3 regions of the Kitasatospora sp. NPDC051702 genome follow, and region 1 is predicted to be linked to each of the others. Evidence: riboswitches for the same ligand, from Rfam matches in the RefSeq annotation. Region 1 holds a riboswitch; each other region holds the start of a gene.

What was found. Region 1 has a riboswitch for cyclic di-AMP ahead of AB0N04_RS35830 (M23 family metallopeptidase). Riboswitches for the same ligand answer to the same signal wherever they lie in the genome.
Region 2: linked by a shared signal. The riboswitch ahead of AB0N04_RS01565 (glycoside hydrolase family 16 protein) and the one ahead of AB0N04_RS35830 (M23 family metallopeptidase) in region 1 are both predicted to bind cyclic di-AMP.
Region 3: linked by a shared signal. The riboswitch ahead of AB0N04_RS04295 (NlpC/P60 family protein) and the one ahead of AB0N04_RS35830 (M23 family metallopeptidase) in region 1 are both predicted to bind cyclic di-AMP.

Annotation. Positions count from the first base shown of each region.
Region 1 is NZ_JBFAZB010000068.1:17,266-22,226, reverse strand. Features, by position in the region: gene AB0N04_RS35845 (sensor domain-containing protein) at 1-423, opposite strand, end outside; gene AB0N04_RS35840 (GNAT family N-acetyltransferase) at 589-1,188, opposite strand; gene AB0N04_RS35835 (hypothetical protein) at 1,231-2,103, shown strand; gene AB0N04_RS35830 (M23 family metallopeptidase) at 2,253-3,086, opposite strand; cyclic di-AMP (ydaO/yuaA leader) riboswitch at 3,099-3,257, opposite strand; gene AB0N04_RS35825 (YiaA/YiaB family inner membrane protein) at 3,503-3,793, shown strand; gene AB0N04_RS35820 (alpha/beta hydrolase) at 3,918-4,745, shown strand; gene AB0N04_RS35815 (TetR-like C-terminal domain-containing protein) at 4,873-4,961, shown strand, end outside.
Region 2 is NZ_JBFAZB010000001.1:368,843-373,803, reverse strand. Features, by position in the region: gene AB0N04_RS01575 (IclR family transcriptional regulator) at 1-6, shown strand, start outside; gene AB0N04_RS01570 (hypothetical protein) at 246-818, shown strand; gene AB0N04_RS01565 (glycoside hydrolase family 16 protein) at 950-2,218, opposite strand; cyclic di-AMP (ydaO/yuaA leader) riboswitch at 2,227-2,385, opposite strand; gene AB0N04_RS01560 (MoaF N-terminal domain-containing protein) at 2,830-3,159, shown strand; gene AB0N04_RS01555 (alpha/beta hydrolase-fold protein) at 3,302-4,444, opposite strand; gene AB0N04_RS01550 (PPOX class F420-dependent oxidoreductase) at 4,836-4,961, shown strand, end outside.
Region 3 is NZ_JBFAZB010000003.1:169,479-174,439, reverse strand. Features, by position in the region: gene AB0N04_RS04300 (NlpC/P60 family protein) at 146-1,192, opposite strand; gene AB0N04_RS04295 (NlpC/P60 family protein) at 1,420-2,562, opposite strand; cyclic di-AMP (ydaO/yuaA leader) riboswitch at 2,573-2,726, opposite strand; gene AB0N04_RS04290 (NlpC/P60 family protein) at 3,073-4,110, opposite strand; gene AB0N04_RS04285 (NYN domain-containing protein) at 4,309-4,961, opposite strand, start outside.

The DNA of each region.
Region 1 (4,961 bases):
CCAGCCGGCCGGGTCGGCCAGCCGCGCGGTGATCGCGCCCCAGGTGCCCGGGCGGACCTGGCGCACCGGCTCCGGCTCGGGGACGTCCAGGCCCAGCATGCCGCGGGCGCGGGCCCGCTCCGTCCGGCCCAGGCCCCGGGCGGCGGTGGTCAGGCCGGCCAGCACGGGCAGGCCGAGGACGGTGACGACGGTGCCGAGCCCCAGGCAGAACAGGGTGATCACGAGGGAGAAGCCGACGACGGCCACCGGCAGGCCGGTGAGCGCGTAGCCGATCTCGCGGTAGTACTGCCCGGAGAACGGCGCCCGCCAGAAGGACGGCACCGACCCGGGCCGGCTGGAGCGGGCGGGGGTGCGGTACGGGTCGTCGCCGTAACCGCCGAGGACGTCCCAGTCGCGCTCCTGCATGCTTCGGCTGCTGCTCATGTCCCGGCCTCGGTCCCTCGTTCTCGGTTGCTGACCCGGCCAGTCTGGTCGAGCGGGCGGTGCGGAACGATCCGGGGACCCGGCGGATCGGGGGTGGGGTTAACCCCCCGGTCCGGGAGCGCGCTCAGCCGTGCGGACCGGCCGGGCGGGGTCGGCCCGGCGGGGTCAGCCGAGCCGGGTCGGCCTCGTGCGCCGGCCGGCCGGGCCGGCCCACTCCCCGGTGGTCAGCGCGTACCGGTGCGCGCCGGACCGGACGCCGCCCCCGGGCGGGTCGTGTCGGACCGGCCCCTGCGCCCGGAACCCGAGCCGGGTGAGCACCGCGGCGGAGGCCCGGTTGTCCACGTCGACCCGGGCGGTGAGGCGGCGCAGGCCGAGGGCGCCGAAGGCCAGCCCGCAGAGCAGGCCGACGATCTCGCCCGCGTGACCGCGTCCGCGGGCCCCGCGGCCGACCGCGTAGCCGAGCTCGGCGCAGCGGCCGGTGCCGAGGGTCAGGGAGGCGTGGGCGATCGGGGTGGCGTCCGCCGGGTCCTCGGCGTCCTCGCGCCGGGTGACGGCGAGCTGGTACGTCCGCCGTTCCCGCGCGAGCGCCTCCTCCAGGTAGAGCTCGATCTGGTCGGCGCAGGTCTCGCGGTCCCAGGGGTCGAACGGGAGGTACCGGGTGACCTCCGGGTCGCCGAACAGCGCGTGCAGCGCGTCCACGTCCCCGGGGGTGTGGTGGTACTCGCGGATGGCCAGCCGGGAGCCGGTGAGTCGTACGGGGACCATGGCTGGCGACCCTACCCCCGGCCAGCGGTTACCGTTCGGGCTATGAACGACGAAGACCTGCGGCTCGCCCCGCGCACCAGGGCCGCCGACCTGCTCGCCTGGGCGGCGGCGGAGGGCCGCGTCCCGGTGGCCGAGGGGCCGCTGCGAGCCGTCCTGGCCCTGCTGGAGCTGGGCGGGGGCAGGATGCACGACGGCTGGCCCGAGCTGACCTCGAACGCGGTGGAGCACCTGCTCTACGAGCGTCTCCACCTCTACGTCCAGCCCGGGCCGGAGACGGACCCGCTGGCGTACGGCGCCGCGGTCGAGCTGCTGGTGGACCACCAGCGGGCGGCCCGGCGGCTGAACGCCAAGCGGCAGGAGCGGCTGCACGCCGAGGCCGAGTGGCAGGGCGAGGTCGCGGCCGGACTGCTGCGCCGGGCCGACCTGGTGACCTGGCCCCGGCTGTACGCGCTGCTGCTGCACGCGTACGAGGTGGACGTCGCGGACCCGGCGGCGGTGCGGGCCTGGCTGGACGGCTTCCGGGAGCTGGCGGAGGAGGAGCGGCTGGCCGCGATCGCCGCGCTGGTCCCGACCGGCTGGCTGGACGAGCTGGACGAGCAGGGCTGGGGGCCGGCCCGGGTGCTGTCGGTCGGCATGGCGACGGACGGCGCGCGCCGGCTGCTGGAGCAGGGGCTGATGCGGCGCAGCTACCGCAACCTGGCGGAGCTGACCGCCGCGGGCCGGCCGATGCCGGACGAACTGTCCGGTGACTTCGGGGAGTTCGAGGAGGCTGCGGCGCAGGCCGCGCTCGACCTGTGCGGCGAGTGGACCGTCCCGGGGCTGGCGCGGCTGCTGCTGGAGGAGTTCCCGGACCTCGCACCGGAGCCGGGGCAGGAGGAGATCGACGCCTACCTGGCGGCGCTGCCGCAGGAGTAGCCGCCCGCGGGGCGCCGTGCCGGAGCCCCGGCCGCACGCGTGCGGCCGGGGCTCCGGTCCGTTCGGGTCCACCGCGGCCCGCCGCGGTCGACGGGGGTCGGCGGGGGCCGGCGGGTGCCGGCTCAGCGGGTGCCGGCGGGAGGATCGGCTCAGGGGGTGAGGCCGCGCTGCTCCAGCCAGGTCTCCGGGTCGACCGGGGCGCCGCCGCCGGGGCGGACCTCCAGGTGCAGGTGGGGGCCGGTGACGTTGCCGGTGGCGCCGACCTTGCCGATCTGCTGGCCGGAGGTGACCTTGCCGGAGCCCTTGATGATCGAGGAGAGGTGGCAGTACCAGATCTCGGTGCCGTCGGGCAGGGTCTCGACGATCCGGTAGCCGTACGAACCGGACCAGCCGGCCGAGGTGATGGTGCCCTGGCCGACCGCGAAGACCGGGGTCCCGGTGTCGGCGGCGAAGTCCAGACCGGTGTGCAGGTGGGCCCAGTAGCGGGCGCTCTGGCCGTAGTGGGCGGAGAGGTTGTAGTCCTTCACCGGCAGGGTGAGGGCGGCGGCCTTGGCCCGCTCGGCCTCCTCGGCGGCCCGCTTGGCCTCGGCCTCCTTGGCGGCGGCCTTGGCCTCGGCCTCCTTGGCGGCCTGGACGCGGGCGCCCTCCTCGGCGGCGGTGCGCTGGCTGTCGGCCTGCTGCTGGATCCGGGCGGCGAGCGCGAGCCCGGGGTCGGCGGAGAGGGCGACCGGGGTCTCGTCGGGGGCCTCGACGGCGGGCGCGGCAGCCGGGGTGGCGGAGGCGAAGCCGGTGGCGCCCAGGGTGGCCGCGACGGCGGTGACGCCGAGCAGCGGGGAGGCTCCGCGGGTCTGACGCGGCATCCGGTGCCGGTTGGCGTCGGCTTCCGGGGCGGGGTGCTCCAGGTCGGCCATGCCGGGGTGGTCGAGGAGCCGGGTACCGGCTGCGGGGCCGGCCGGGTGTGCCGGGGTGTGCGTCGACGCCACGGAGGCGCGCTCCTTTCCTTCCTTCGCGCCTACCGGGTTAGCTGACGGGTTCGGAGCAGGAAGGTCTCCTACGGCCGGGCCTGGGCCCCGCCGATTCACCCCAAGGAACGTGGTTCCCCGGCTCCCTGGCCTGCCCGGAGGCCGGCCGGCGGGATTAGGCGACGGCGCACGGTGCCGTCTGGGTACGGCGTTGACGACCGCGCTGCGTTATCAAACGTTAATCCTAGGGCGCCCCGATTCCAAGCCGTCCGCCCGGGACGACCGCAGATGACCAGGGCGCTCTGGTAGGTGATGGCGGGTTTTGTCCCCATTGACCGGCATTGAGCCGCTCGACGTGATCGAACGTCAGCGAACGACCCCCCATCTGAGTACGCCTACTCATGTGCGGACCGATCACCCCGCCGCATCCTGACGCCATGAACGCACCGATGCAGTCCCGCACCACGGCCGCGTACTACATCCAGGCCGTGCTCTCCTTCGCGCTGTCCGGCGGAGCCCTCGCCGTCGGGATCGCCTACCTGCCGGTCGGCGGCTGGACCCGCGCCTTCCTGGCGATCGGGCTCCTCTACACCGTCACCTCGTCCTTCACGCTCGCCAAGGTGGTCCGGGACCGGCAGGAGACCAACGAGATCGTCACCCGGGTGGACCAGGCCCGGCTGGAGAAGCTGCTCAGCGAGCACGACCCGTTCAAGGTCGACGGGGTCTGAGCGGGCACCGCGGGACCCCGGGGGCGGACGGCACCGAGGGCTTGACGGCTAAGGCTATTAGCCTTAGCTTTATGGCTATCGGCAGACGCCGACGACCCGCAGCGGCGGTCCCAGGAGGCCCACCATGAACGCCACCAGCGCCACCAGCACCCAGTACCTCGACGTCCCCGGCGGGCGCATCGCCTACGACGACACCCGGCAGGGCGACGGCGCCCCCGTCGTCCTGCTCCCCGGGATGCTCGACACCCGCGCCGCCTACCGGCACCTGCACCCGCTGCTGACCGCCGCCGGCCACCGCGTCATCACCATGGACCTGCGCGGCTTCGGCGAGTCGTCGATCGTCTGGGACGACTACTCACCCGCCGCCATCGCCACCGACGTCCTGGCCCTGCTGAACCACCTCGGCATCGAACGCGCCGTGCTCGTCGGCAACTCCTACACCGGCGCGACCGTCGTCAAGGTCGCCGGTGACGCCCCGCAGCGGGTCGCCGGGATCGCCCTTATCGACGCCTTCGTCGAGAACCCCCCGGCCAACGCCCTCATGCGCGGCGTCGTCCGCGCGATGGGCGCCCTGATCGTCCACTGGCCGGCCTTCTGGGGCTTCTACCACCGCAAGCTCGCCTTCCCCGGTGCCAGGCCCGCCGACTTCGACGCCTACGTCGACGGACTCGTCGCCGCCATGCGCACCCCGGGCCGCCGGACGGCCACCCGCGGACACGTCTCCGGCGACTCCGCGCCGATCGGCTGGACCGCCGCCGTCCGCTGCCCCGCGCTCGTCGTCATGGGCGGCAAGGACCCCGACTTCCCCGACCCGGAGGCCGTCGCCGACCGGCAGACCGCGGCGCTCGGCGCCCGGAAGGTCATGATCGAGGGATCCGGCCACTACCCGATGGCCGACGCCCCGGAGGCCACCGCCGGCGCCCTGCTGCCCTTCCTCGCCGAGCTCGCCTGACGCCTGACGCCCGGCCCCGGCCGCGGGCCCGCTCGCCCGAGCCCGGTCCGCCCCGCCGCGCCCGGGCCCGCCCCGGTCGTCCGCACCGCCCGCCCGCCCGTCCGCCCGTCCACGGAGAGACCGCACCATGCCCCGAGTAGGACTGACCCCCGACCAGGTCGTCGGCCACGCCCTCGCCCTCATCGACGAACAGGGCTCCGAAGCCCTCACCCTGGC
Region 2 (4,961 bases), on a different contig from region 1:
CCCTGAACGGGCTCAGCCCCTCTCCCGGTGCGCCGGAGGCCGGCCTGACCCCGGATGCGCCGCAGGCCGGACGGCCCCCGGTGCGCCGGAGGTCCGACGAGCCGACTTCCGGTGCACCGGTGCGCCCGTCCAGGCGAACGGCTGGCGGGTTGTCCGGGCCCCCGGCGGCCGCCCCGCCACCCTGGGTGCGGGCGCGGCGCGCGACGGCGCGGGCCGCCGGAGCGCAAGGGCACGGGTGAGTCGCGATGGAACGCAGGAGCACGGGGCGTCGGGGATCCGGCGGGGTCGGTGGGGCCGGGCTGGTCGCCGTGGTGGCGGCGGGTTGCGCGGTGGCGGTGCTGGCCGCCGGGCCGTCCTGGGCGCTGCGCCGCCCCGAGCCGCGGCCGGTGGTGGACGTCGGCGCGGCCCTGGTCAAGCCCTCGAACTCCGACCTGGAGGTGGTCCGGATCGACCCGGACCCCGCTCCGCCCGGTGGCAGCACGACGATCCACGCATTCGTCGGGAACGGCGGCCCCGACACCACCGCCTCGCCGTTCACCGTCGTGGTCACCCTGCCGGAGGGGGTCACCCCCGAGGAGCCGTTCTTCCCCGAGGACTGCGAGGTGTTCCAGAACGGCCACCGGGTGCGCTGCGTCTTCCCCGCGGGGCTGAAGTCGGGGCGCAGCGCGACCGCGCTCGTCCCGGTCCGCCTCTCCCCCGACCTCCCGCTCGGCACCCTCCAGGGCGGCTGGGTCGCGGTGCGCGGCGCGGACGACAAGGACGAGACCAACAACCGGAAGCCGTTCGAGATCAGGGTGGTCGAGACGACCAACGACTGAGCCGGTACGCCCGAGCGCCCGGGGCCGAGTGGTCGGCCCCGGGCGCTCGGGCGTCAGCAGCCGGGAACGGGCTGCCGGCGGTGATCACGTGAGCCGTCGGGCCCGAGCGGCTGGACCCGACGGCTCACGCGTCAGCGGTAGACCCGGACGTAGTCCGCGGCCATGCTGAGCGGCGTGGTCCCCTGCGGCGCCGGGTGGTACTGCCCCGCGCACACCGAGAGGTTGAGGATCAGGTACGCCGACCAGTTGGCGCCGACGCCCTTGCCGTCCGAGAAGACCTTGACGCCGTTGACGTACCAGTCGACCGAGTTGGCGCCGTAGTAGGTGCCGATCGTCACCCACTGGTCCTTCGCGACGGCACCGGCGTCGGTGTAGTACTTGGCGTTGCCGGGGTTGACGTGGTTGGTCAGCTCCAGCAGGTTCGGGTTGTCGGGGTGGTACTCGAAGGAGTCGATCTCCCCGTTGCCGTTCTTCCAGGTCCACAGGGCCGGCCAGGCACCGGAACCGGACGGCAGCTTGACCCGGGTCTCGGCGTAGTCGCCGGTCTTGACCCGGAAGCCCTCGCTGGAGCCCTCGGTGGTCAGGAAGCCCGCGTTCCAGGCCTGCTTGCCGTTCTCCAGGGTGGTGCCGCTCGGCGCGGCCGTGAAGGTGGCGACCCCGTTGGCGACGCTGACGTTGTTCTTGTTCAGCAGGTCGAGCTTGTTGTCGTCCGGGTTGTGGTTCCCGTACCTGTAGGCGGTGCTCTTGTCACCGACCCAGCGCGAGCCCCAGGTGATCGAGCTGTTGAACTCGTCGGACCAGGTCAGCGCCTTGCCCGCGACCGGGGAGGCCGGGGTGCCCGCCGAGGGGCTCGCCGTGGCACCGGGGGTGCCGGTGGGGGACGGCGTCGGGGTGGCGGTGGGGGTCGCGGTGGGAGCCGGGGTCGGGGTCGCCGTGCCGGAGACCACCAGCTGCTGCGAGGGCAGGTTGTGCCAGGCGCCGCCGAGGTCCTGCCAGAAGCCGAACTGGCTGTACGTCCCGGCCGGCAGCGCGCGGGCACCGCTGGTGAAGGACAGCCCGCTCGGGCAGATCTGCACGTTGGAGAGGTTGCCGGGGAAGTCCAGGTTGGTGCCGCGCGCGTCGCGCACGCCCACACCCACCGTCTTCGCGGTGACGCAGGCCGAGGAGTGGACGGTCAGCGAGGCGGTGGCGGCCTTGTTGGCGACCATCGTCGCGGGGGCCAGCCGGTCCTGGGTGACGGTCGGGGTGGTGGCGGCGTGGGCGGCGACGGTCGCCGGGAGGCCCAGCAGACCGGCACCGCTGACGGCGACCGCCCCGGTGGCGGCGAGGGCGGCGAAGCGGCCCCGGTGGGCCGGGCGGGCGTGGCGCGGCGTGCGGCGCCGGAGGGCAGGCTGGTGCATGGGGTGTCCTCTGCGACGCCTGCGAGGTGAGCTGTCGGGTTCGGGCTGCAGTTGCCCGGCCGCCGGTGGGAGCGGCTTCACCCCTAGCCGCGACCCGCACGCGGGAGAGCGTGCGGGCCGGGCGCTGACCTTGGTTCCCCCGCTCCCGTCCACTGTGGTCCTCGGTTGCCCGCCGGCGGGTGGACGGGACTCGGCGTCCCGGCGGCGGGGTCCGCGTGGCGGACGGCCGTTGCAGGCTAGGCAGACCGTCCGTGAACGGACAACTCTGCCGGGCGGGTTGTCACGCAGCTCACAGTGGTGTCGATCAACGACGCTGCGTGGCGGTCGAGTTGATCATCCCCTCGGCCGAGCCGGGCGTCCACCCGGCTCCCGGCCTGCGCCGCCGGCGCCCGGCGACCGGAGGACGGCTCGCCGGTGCCGCCGAGGGACGTCCGGCGGGCGCCCGCCCGGTGCGCCCTCCGGCGCGGCCGACTCCCCCGGCCGCGCCCGGCACAACTGCACCCGCCGGGCTCGCCCGGTCGGATAAATTGGAGGTCCGACATCTTCCGCAGTGCACAAGACCCCACGGACCACCCGTGCGCACCCCACCGGGAACGAGGTACCGCCCCACCATGACCGCGCCCCTGCCCGCCTTCGCCGGCCGCACCTACCTCTTCCGGGCCGACAACGGCGCGGCCTTCCGCAACGCCTACTCGGCCGACGGCACGCGGCTGCGCTGGGAGGGCCTCGGCGAGTCCGCGGGCCAGTGGGAGGACGTGCGGCTGCACGTCGCCGAGGTGGCGCCGGAGATCTACTTCGTCAGCTGGACGGAGCAGAGCGGGATCACCGTCAGCCACGTGATGGACCTCGGCAGGCTGACGGTCCGCGCCTTCTGGACATTCGAGGGCGAGGGCGGCCGGGTGGGCGAGCTGCACACCGGGACCCTGGAGCGGGTGGCCTGACCGATCGGTCCGGGCGGTCCGGCCGGGGGCCGCTGCGGTCCGGGGCCGTTGCGGTCCGGAGCCGTTACGGTCAGGGGTCGGTCGGGCCTGGGCCGGGCTCGGGCCTGGGCCGGGCTCGGGCCTGGGCCGGTCGGACCGGGGCTCAGACGGTCTGGTTGGGCACCTTGAGGTGCTGGGACAGCCACTCGAGCGAGGAGGGCAGCAGCGCGCTCCACGTCTCGAAGTTGTGGCCGCCGTTCTCCAGCATGCTGTAGGACACCTTCATCGGGTCCTTCACCGCGTCGACGAAGGCCTCGGTCTCGCGCCGGTAGTCGCCGTCGCCCTTCTTGGTGCCGGCGAGGAGCACGGACACCTTCGGCTGCGGCAGGTTCTTCAGCCGCCACAACAGGTTCGCCTCGTTTCGGCGCTGGCTGCTGCCGCCGAACAGGTCCCCCGTGGTCGGGTCGTCCGCCGCGTCGTAGTAGGCGGAGAGCGCGACGGCCGTCGGGAAGACGTCGGGGTGGCGCATGGCCAGCTTGAGCGCGCAGTAGCCACCGGTGGAGTTGCCCATGAAGGCCCAGGCCTGCGGGTCCGCGGAGACCCGGTAGCTCGCCTGGATCGCCGAGGGGACGTCCTTGGTGAAGTAGGTGTCGGACTGCGCGCCGCCCGGGATGTCCTCGCACTCGGTGTCCTGCGGCAGGGCGGGCGAGGGGCGCACCAGGACCATGACGGTCGGCTGCATCCGGCCCTCCTGGAGCAGCTTGAGCGCCGCGCCGGGGTAGTTGAAGCGCGTGATCAGGTTCTCGGCGATCCCCGGGAACCCGGTGCTCACGATCACCGCCGGGAACTGCTTCTGCGCGTACTCCGGCTGGAAGTACTGCGGCGGCAGGTAGACGTAGCCCTCGGTGGAGAGGCGACTGACCGCGCCGTCGATCCGCACCTTGCGGATCTCCCCCGACTGGGCGGGCTCGCGGCCCATCGCGCCGCCGCCCTTGACGGAGGCGTGGCCGATCGTCTCCACGAGCAGGCGCCCGGAGGCGTCCGCCTTGTTGTGGATGACCACCGGTCCGGTGTCGCCGGTGCCCAGCAGGTCGTCCCAACTGCTGTAGAAAGCGAAGTAGTTGTTGGCCACCAGGCCGAGCGCGGCGAGCACCGCGAGCTGGGTCGCGAGCAGTGCGCCGATCCTCCCCAGGACCGCCTGCCAGGTCGCTCTCGCGAGTCTGGGCCAGAGCCAGACCGTGCCGGCCATCATCACGACGGCGATCAATACGGTCAGCGCCAACACCTTGTGGCTCGTCAGACCCATGTCCTGCTTGCTCCCACGCCTCGAACTCCAGTCCCCTCCGCTGGGGACATCCGAGGAGGTCACCCCGGTTCCCCCCGCCGGGGCGCGAGGATCAACCCTAGCGTCCGGCTGGGAGAAGGCTGACGACGGCTGGGAGGTCACGGGGAGTCTGCTGGTCGTTTCCGGGTAACGGATAACAGGTGACAGAGTTTGAAATCTGTTATCTGTTATCTGTCGTCTGAAATCTGTCAGCTGTCAGCTGTTGTCACCACGCGGGCGGACCGGGCCGGCGGGATGGCGGACGACGGCCACGGCCCGGCGCCGACCGTCGCCGCCCTACCGACACGCCGGCCACGCACCCCCTACCCTGAGCGTGCATCAGGTCGAGACGGACCGACACGGAAGGCGACCCATGGGCGGCTGGACGGACGACATCCGGGCACGGGTGCGGGAGCCCCGGATCTGGTACGTGGCGACCACCGGGGCGGACGGGGCCCCGCACGTCACGCCGATGTGGGTGGACCTGGCGGGCGACCGG
Region 3 (4,961 bases), on a different contig from region 1:
TGCCGGGCCGCCGTCTGTGGAACCGGGGGCGCCGGAGCGGCCGGCGGCAGCGACAGCTGGGCCAGCCCGCCGACCGCGAGCAGCAGCGCGGCTCGCCGCGACAGCCCGCGGCGGGGTATGTCGACCGGATCGGACGGCGGCGGGCTCAGAGCCGGACCACCCCGGCGACCGGCATCGCGTTGACGCTCTCGTAGCGGACCTTGGCGCCCGGGTAGGGGGCGTGCACGATCACCCCGCCGCCGGCGTACATCCCGACGTGGTGCATGTCCCGGTAGAAGATCACCAGGTCTCCCGGCCGCGCTTCGGAGAGGCTGACCCGCTGGCCGGCGTACGCCTGGGCCTGCGAGGTGCGCGGCAGGGTCACTCCGGCCTGCCGCCAGCTGTAGTACATCAGACCGGAGCAGTCGAAGGCGCGCGGCCCGGTGGAGCCGTAGACGTAGGGCGAGCCGATCATCCGCACCGCGGCGGCCAGTGCGGCCGCCCCGCGCTCGGAGGCGGGCGGGGCGCTGCCGAGGTCCAGCCGGTCGGTGCCACGGGTGGCCCGCTGCTCGGCGTCCCTGGCGTCCTGGGCGGCCAGCCGGGCGCGCTCGGCGGCGCCCAGGCTGTTGAGCAGCCGCTGCGCCTTGGCGAGCCGCTGCTGGACCTGCTGCTTGCCCTCGGCGAGCGAGCGGCGGGCCTGTTCCAGTTCGGCGAGCTTGCCGGAGGTCTCGGTGCGGCGCTGGTCGAGCCGGCGCTGGCGGGTGACCAGCTCGTGCAGGGTCTCCTGCTGCCGCTCGGCGGCCTGGTCCAGGGTGCGGGCCCGGGTCAGGTAGCCCTCGGGGTCGGTGGAGAGCATCAGCTGGACGGTCTGTGCCAGGCCGCCGCCGCGGTACTCGGCGCCGGCCACGCTCGCCAGGTCGCCGCGCAGCTGGTTGAGCTGTTCCTGGCCGACGGCGATCTCGCCCTGGAGGGCGGTCGTCTCGCCCTGGAGGCGCTGCTGGGCCTCCAGCGCGGCGTTGTACCGCTCGGACGCCTGCTCGGCCTCGTCGTAGAGCTGTTCGACCTGCGCCTTGACGTCCTTGCGGCTGGGCGGCTCGGGCGCCCCGGGGGCGGCCTGGGCACTGCCGCCGGTCGTGACGCCCAGGGCGGTGGTGGCGGCCGCGGTCAGCACCAGCGCACGGGCGAGCAGTTGGGAACGGCGGTGCACGGGCATGGCGGCGGCGGCTCCAGTCCTGCGGCACGGCCCCGCCGCCGCACCCGGTGGGCGGTCTGGAAGCGGGAGTCCGGTGGCAGACGTTAGCGAGTCCGGGCAAGCGAGTCCAAACCCCTCCGGACCCGAATATTCGACCACCAATCGGACATCCGTCCGTGCCCGGTGGAAAAGCCGCAGGCCCGGCCCTCCGTGACGGAGGGCCGGGCCCGGGTGCTCCGGAGCGGGGATCAGACCCGCACGATGGAGGCCAGCGGCATGTTGGAGACCGCCTCGTAGCGCACCGACGCACCCGGCTTGGGCGCGTGCAGCACCTGGCCGTTGCCGGCGTAGATCCCCACGTGGTGGGCGTCGCTGTAGAAGATGAGCAGGTCGCCGGGCTGCGCCTGGGAGAGGTCGCTGCCGATCCGGGTGCCGGCACCGGCCTGCTCCTGCGAGGTCCGCGGGAGCGACACGCCGGCCTGGTTGAACGCCCAGACCATCAGGCCCGAGCAGTCGAACGAGCTGGGGCCGGTGGCGCCGTAGACGTACGGCGAGCCGACCTTGGTGGCGGCGATGGACAGCGCCGCGGCACCGCGGGAGCTGCCGGCGGCGACCGGCTTGGGGGCGGGCGCCGAGGTGGTCGGGGCGCTCAGGTCGGTGCGGTTGCTGTCCCGCGAGGAGCGGTCGGCGGCCTGCTGCGCGGCCTGCTGCTGGGCGGCCTTCGCGGCGGCGTCGGCCTTGGCCTTGGCCTCGGCGGCGGCCTTCTCCTCGGCCGCGCGGAGCGCCTGGCGCTCCTGCTCGGTCAGCGTGTTGAGGAGGTCCTGCGCGGCCTTGAGCTTGCCCTGGACCTCGTCCTTGGCGGCCTTCAGCTGCTGAGTGGTGGTCTCCATCTCGGCGAGCTTGCCCTGGGCCTCGGTGCGCACCTGGTCGAGCTTGCGCTGCTCGTCCTGGAGCTGCTTCAGCTGCCCCTTCTGGGTGTCACCGGCCTGGTTCAGCGTGCCGGCCTGGTTGAGGAAGTTGTCCGGGCTCGCGGAGAACATCAGCTGGACGGTCTGGGATATGCCGCCGTTGCGGTACTGCTCGCCGGCGATCTCGGCCAGGCCGCCCTGCAGGTCGGTCACCTGCGCCTGCTGCCGCGCCACCTGGTCCTGCAGGCCGGTGACCTGCTTCTGCAGCTCCTGCTGCTTCTCCTGGGCGGCGTTGAGCTTCTCGGTGGCGACCTCGGCCTGCTCGTTGAGCTGGTCGACCTGCTCCTTGACCTGGTCCTTGGTCGGCTGCGGGTCGGCGTGGGCGCCGGACTGCGCGGACAGCGCGACCGCCGCGGCGGCGACACCGGTCAGGATCGACACCCTGGCGCGGCCGGCGGGCTTGGGACGACGATGGGACGCCACGAAGGCGGGCTCCTTCTTCCTACGTCCGCCTACCGGGTGAGCTGACGGGTTCGGGCCGGAAGCGGGCCCTACGGCGCCTCACGGCCGTTCCACCGGCCGACCTGACGCCGATTCACCCCGGAGGAACGTGGTTCCCCGGCTCCGCTCCACAGCGCCCCCGACCACTGGGCTCCCCGCCGGGCGGCCCTTCGGCCTGCCCCGCTGCTTCGCGAACTCGACGGAAACCACCGCCGCCACCCTGGCTGGGCGATCGACAGTGCGGTGGTTCGAGGCACGACCCTAGTAACTGAACCGTGATCCGTTCAAATCCTTGTCAGAAAAAAGATGGAAGAAGACCCAAGTTCATTTGTGAATATGACCGATGGTGATCACCACCGCACGCAAAGCTGATCGGCTTTCATCGCAAGGCCGTTCAGGAACCCGGGGCGCGCAGAAATCCGAACGCCACCCCCGGTCGGGAGTGGCGGGGATCACAGGGCCGGCGACGGCCCCGCGGCGGCTGTCCCGCCGTCAGACCCGGCGGATGGTGTTGATCGGCATCGCGTCGGCCTTCATCACCTTCACCACGTCACCGGTGTGCGGGGCGTGCACCACCATGCCGTTGCCGATGTACATCCCGACGTGGTGCCGGTCGCTGCCGTAGATCACCAGGTCGCCCGGCTGGGCCTGGTCCAGCGAGGGCACCCGGGTGCCGACGTTGCCCTGCTCCTGCGAGGTGCGCGGCAGCGAGACGCCGGCCTGAGCGTACGACCAGACCATCAGGCCCGAGCAGTCGAAGGTGGTCGAGCCGGTGGCGCCCCAGACGTACGGCGAACCCTGCTTGCTCATCGCCTTGGCGACGGCCACGGCCGCGTACCCGCTCGCGGGCGGCAGGCTGCTGAGGTCGACCCGGTCCGCGCCGCGCGAGGCCCGGTCGTCCTGCGCCTGCTGGGCGCGCAGCGCGGCCCGCTCGGAGGCGCTGAGCGAGTTCAGCAGGTCCTGGGCGGCCTTGAGCTTCTGGTTGACGTCCGACTTGGCCTGGTTCAGGTCCTTGGTCGTGGAGTCCAGCGAGGCCAGCACGGCGGCGGCCTCGGCCTTCTCCTGGTCCAGCCGGCGCTGCTGGTCCAGCAGCCCCTTGAGCGCCTCGGCCTGGCTGGTGCTGGCCTGCTGGACGCTGGAGGCCTTGTCCAGGTACCCGGACGGGTCGGAGGAGAGCATCAGCTGGACGGACGGGTCGATGCCGCCGGTGCGGTACTGCTCGCCCGCCACCTCGGCCAGGCCCGTCTGCAGCTGGGTCATCTGCTCCTGGCTGCGGGCCACCTGGTCCTGCAGCTGGTCGGCCTGCTTGCGGAGCTGGTCGGACCGCTCCTTGGCGCCGTTGTACTTCTCGGCCGCCTGCTCCTGCTCCTGCTGGAGCTGGTCGATCTGCGCCTTGACGTCCGTCTTGTTCGGCTGGGGCGCGGCGTGCGCGGCCACCTGGGCGGAGAGGGCGACCGCGGTCGCAGCAGCAGCGGTGAGCACGGAGACCCGCGCGCGGCTCGGCTGCTTGGGACGGCGGTGGGAGGCCAAGGACCGGCTCCTTCTTCCATCGGCCTCACCCGATCAGGTGAGAATCCGGAAAATAGGTTTGACGCCAGACCCTAGTGAAGATCCAAGGGATTTTCCACTCCCCCGATGGCGTGAACTCCACCCTCCCGCTGACTTCACGAGATCCCCACACCACCCCGAACCGGTCGCTGACCAGCCGTCATCCCGCCCGGGCGGGGTTCAGGGCCGCGCCAGGCGGTTCAGCAGCAGCACCGACGCCACCGGGCGTGCGCCCGCCTTCCGCACGCCCTCGGCCACCTCGCGGTCGGTGGACACCACCACCACCGGACGGCCCTGCGGCTCGGCCCGCACCAGACGCCGGATCAGCTCGTCCGCCGTCTCGCCGGTCCGGCTGAACCGCACCCGCACCCCGCGCGGTGGCGCCATGATCACCGGGACGTCCAGGTCCTGCCCGTCGAACACGCAGGTGACCTCCGCCTGGGTGCGCTGGGCGAGCATCGCCAGACCGCCCAGCAGCCGCAGCCGCTGCTGCTCGAGCGGCAGCGTCGGATAGCCGGTCTTCGTCACGTTGTAGCCGTCCACCACCAGGTGCACCTGCGGGATCGCCAGCAGCTGGTCCAGCAGCGCCGGGTCGTCCTCGGCCAGGCCGCGCCGGGCCACGTCGTGCGGCGAGGCCGACCCGGGCACCACGGCCTCGACCAGGTCCGCTGGCCGGATCTGCGAGACCGGCAGCGCCAGCTCCCGCTGCAGCCCCTGCGCCGACTGCAGCACGGTGTCCAGCAGCAGCCGCAGCCGCATGTCCTCGACGCTGCGCCCCTCCCGGGCCGACCGGCGCGCCTGCTCGGCCGAGGTCTCCAACTCGCCGACCCGGT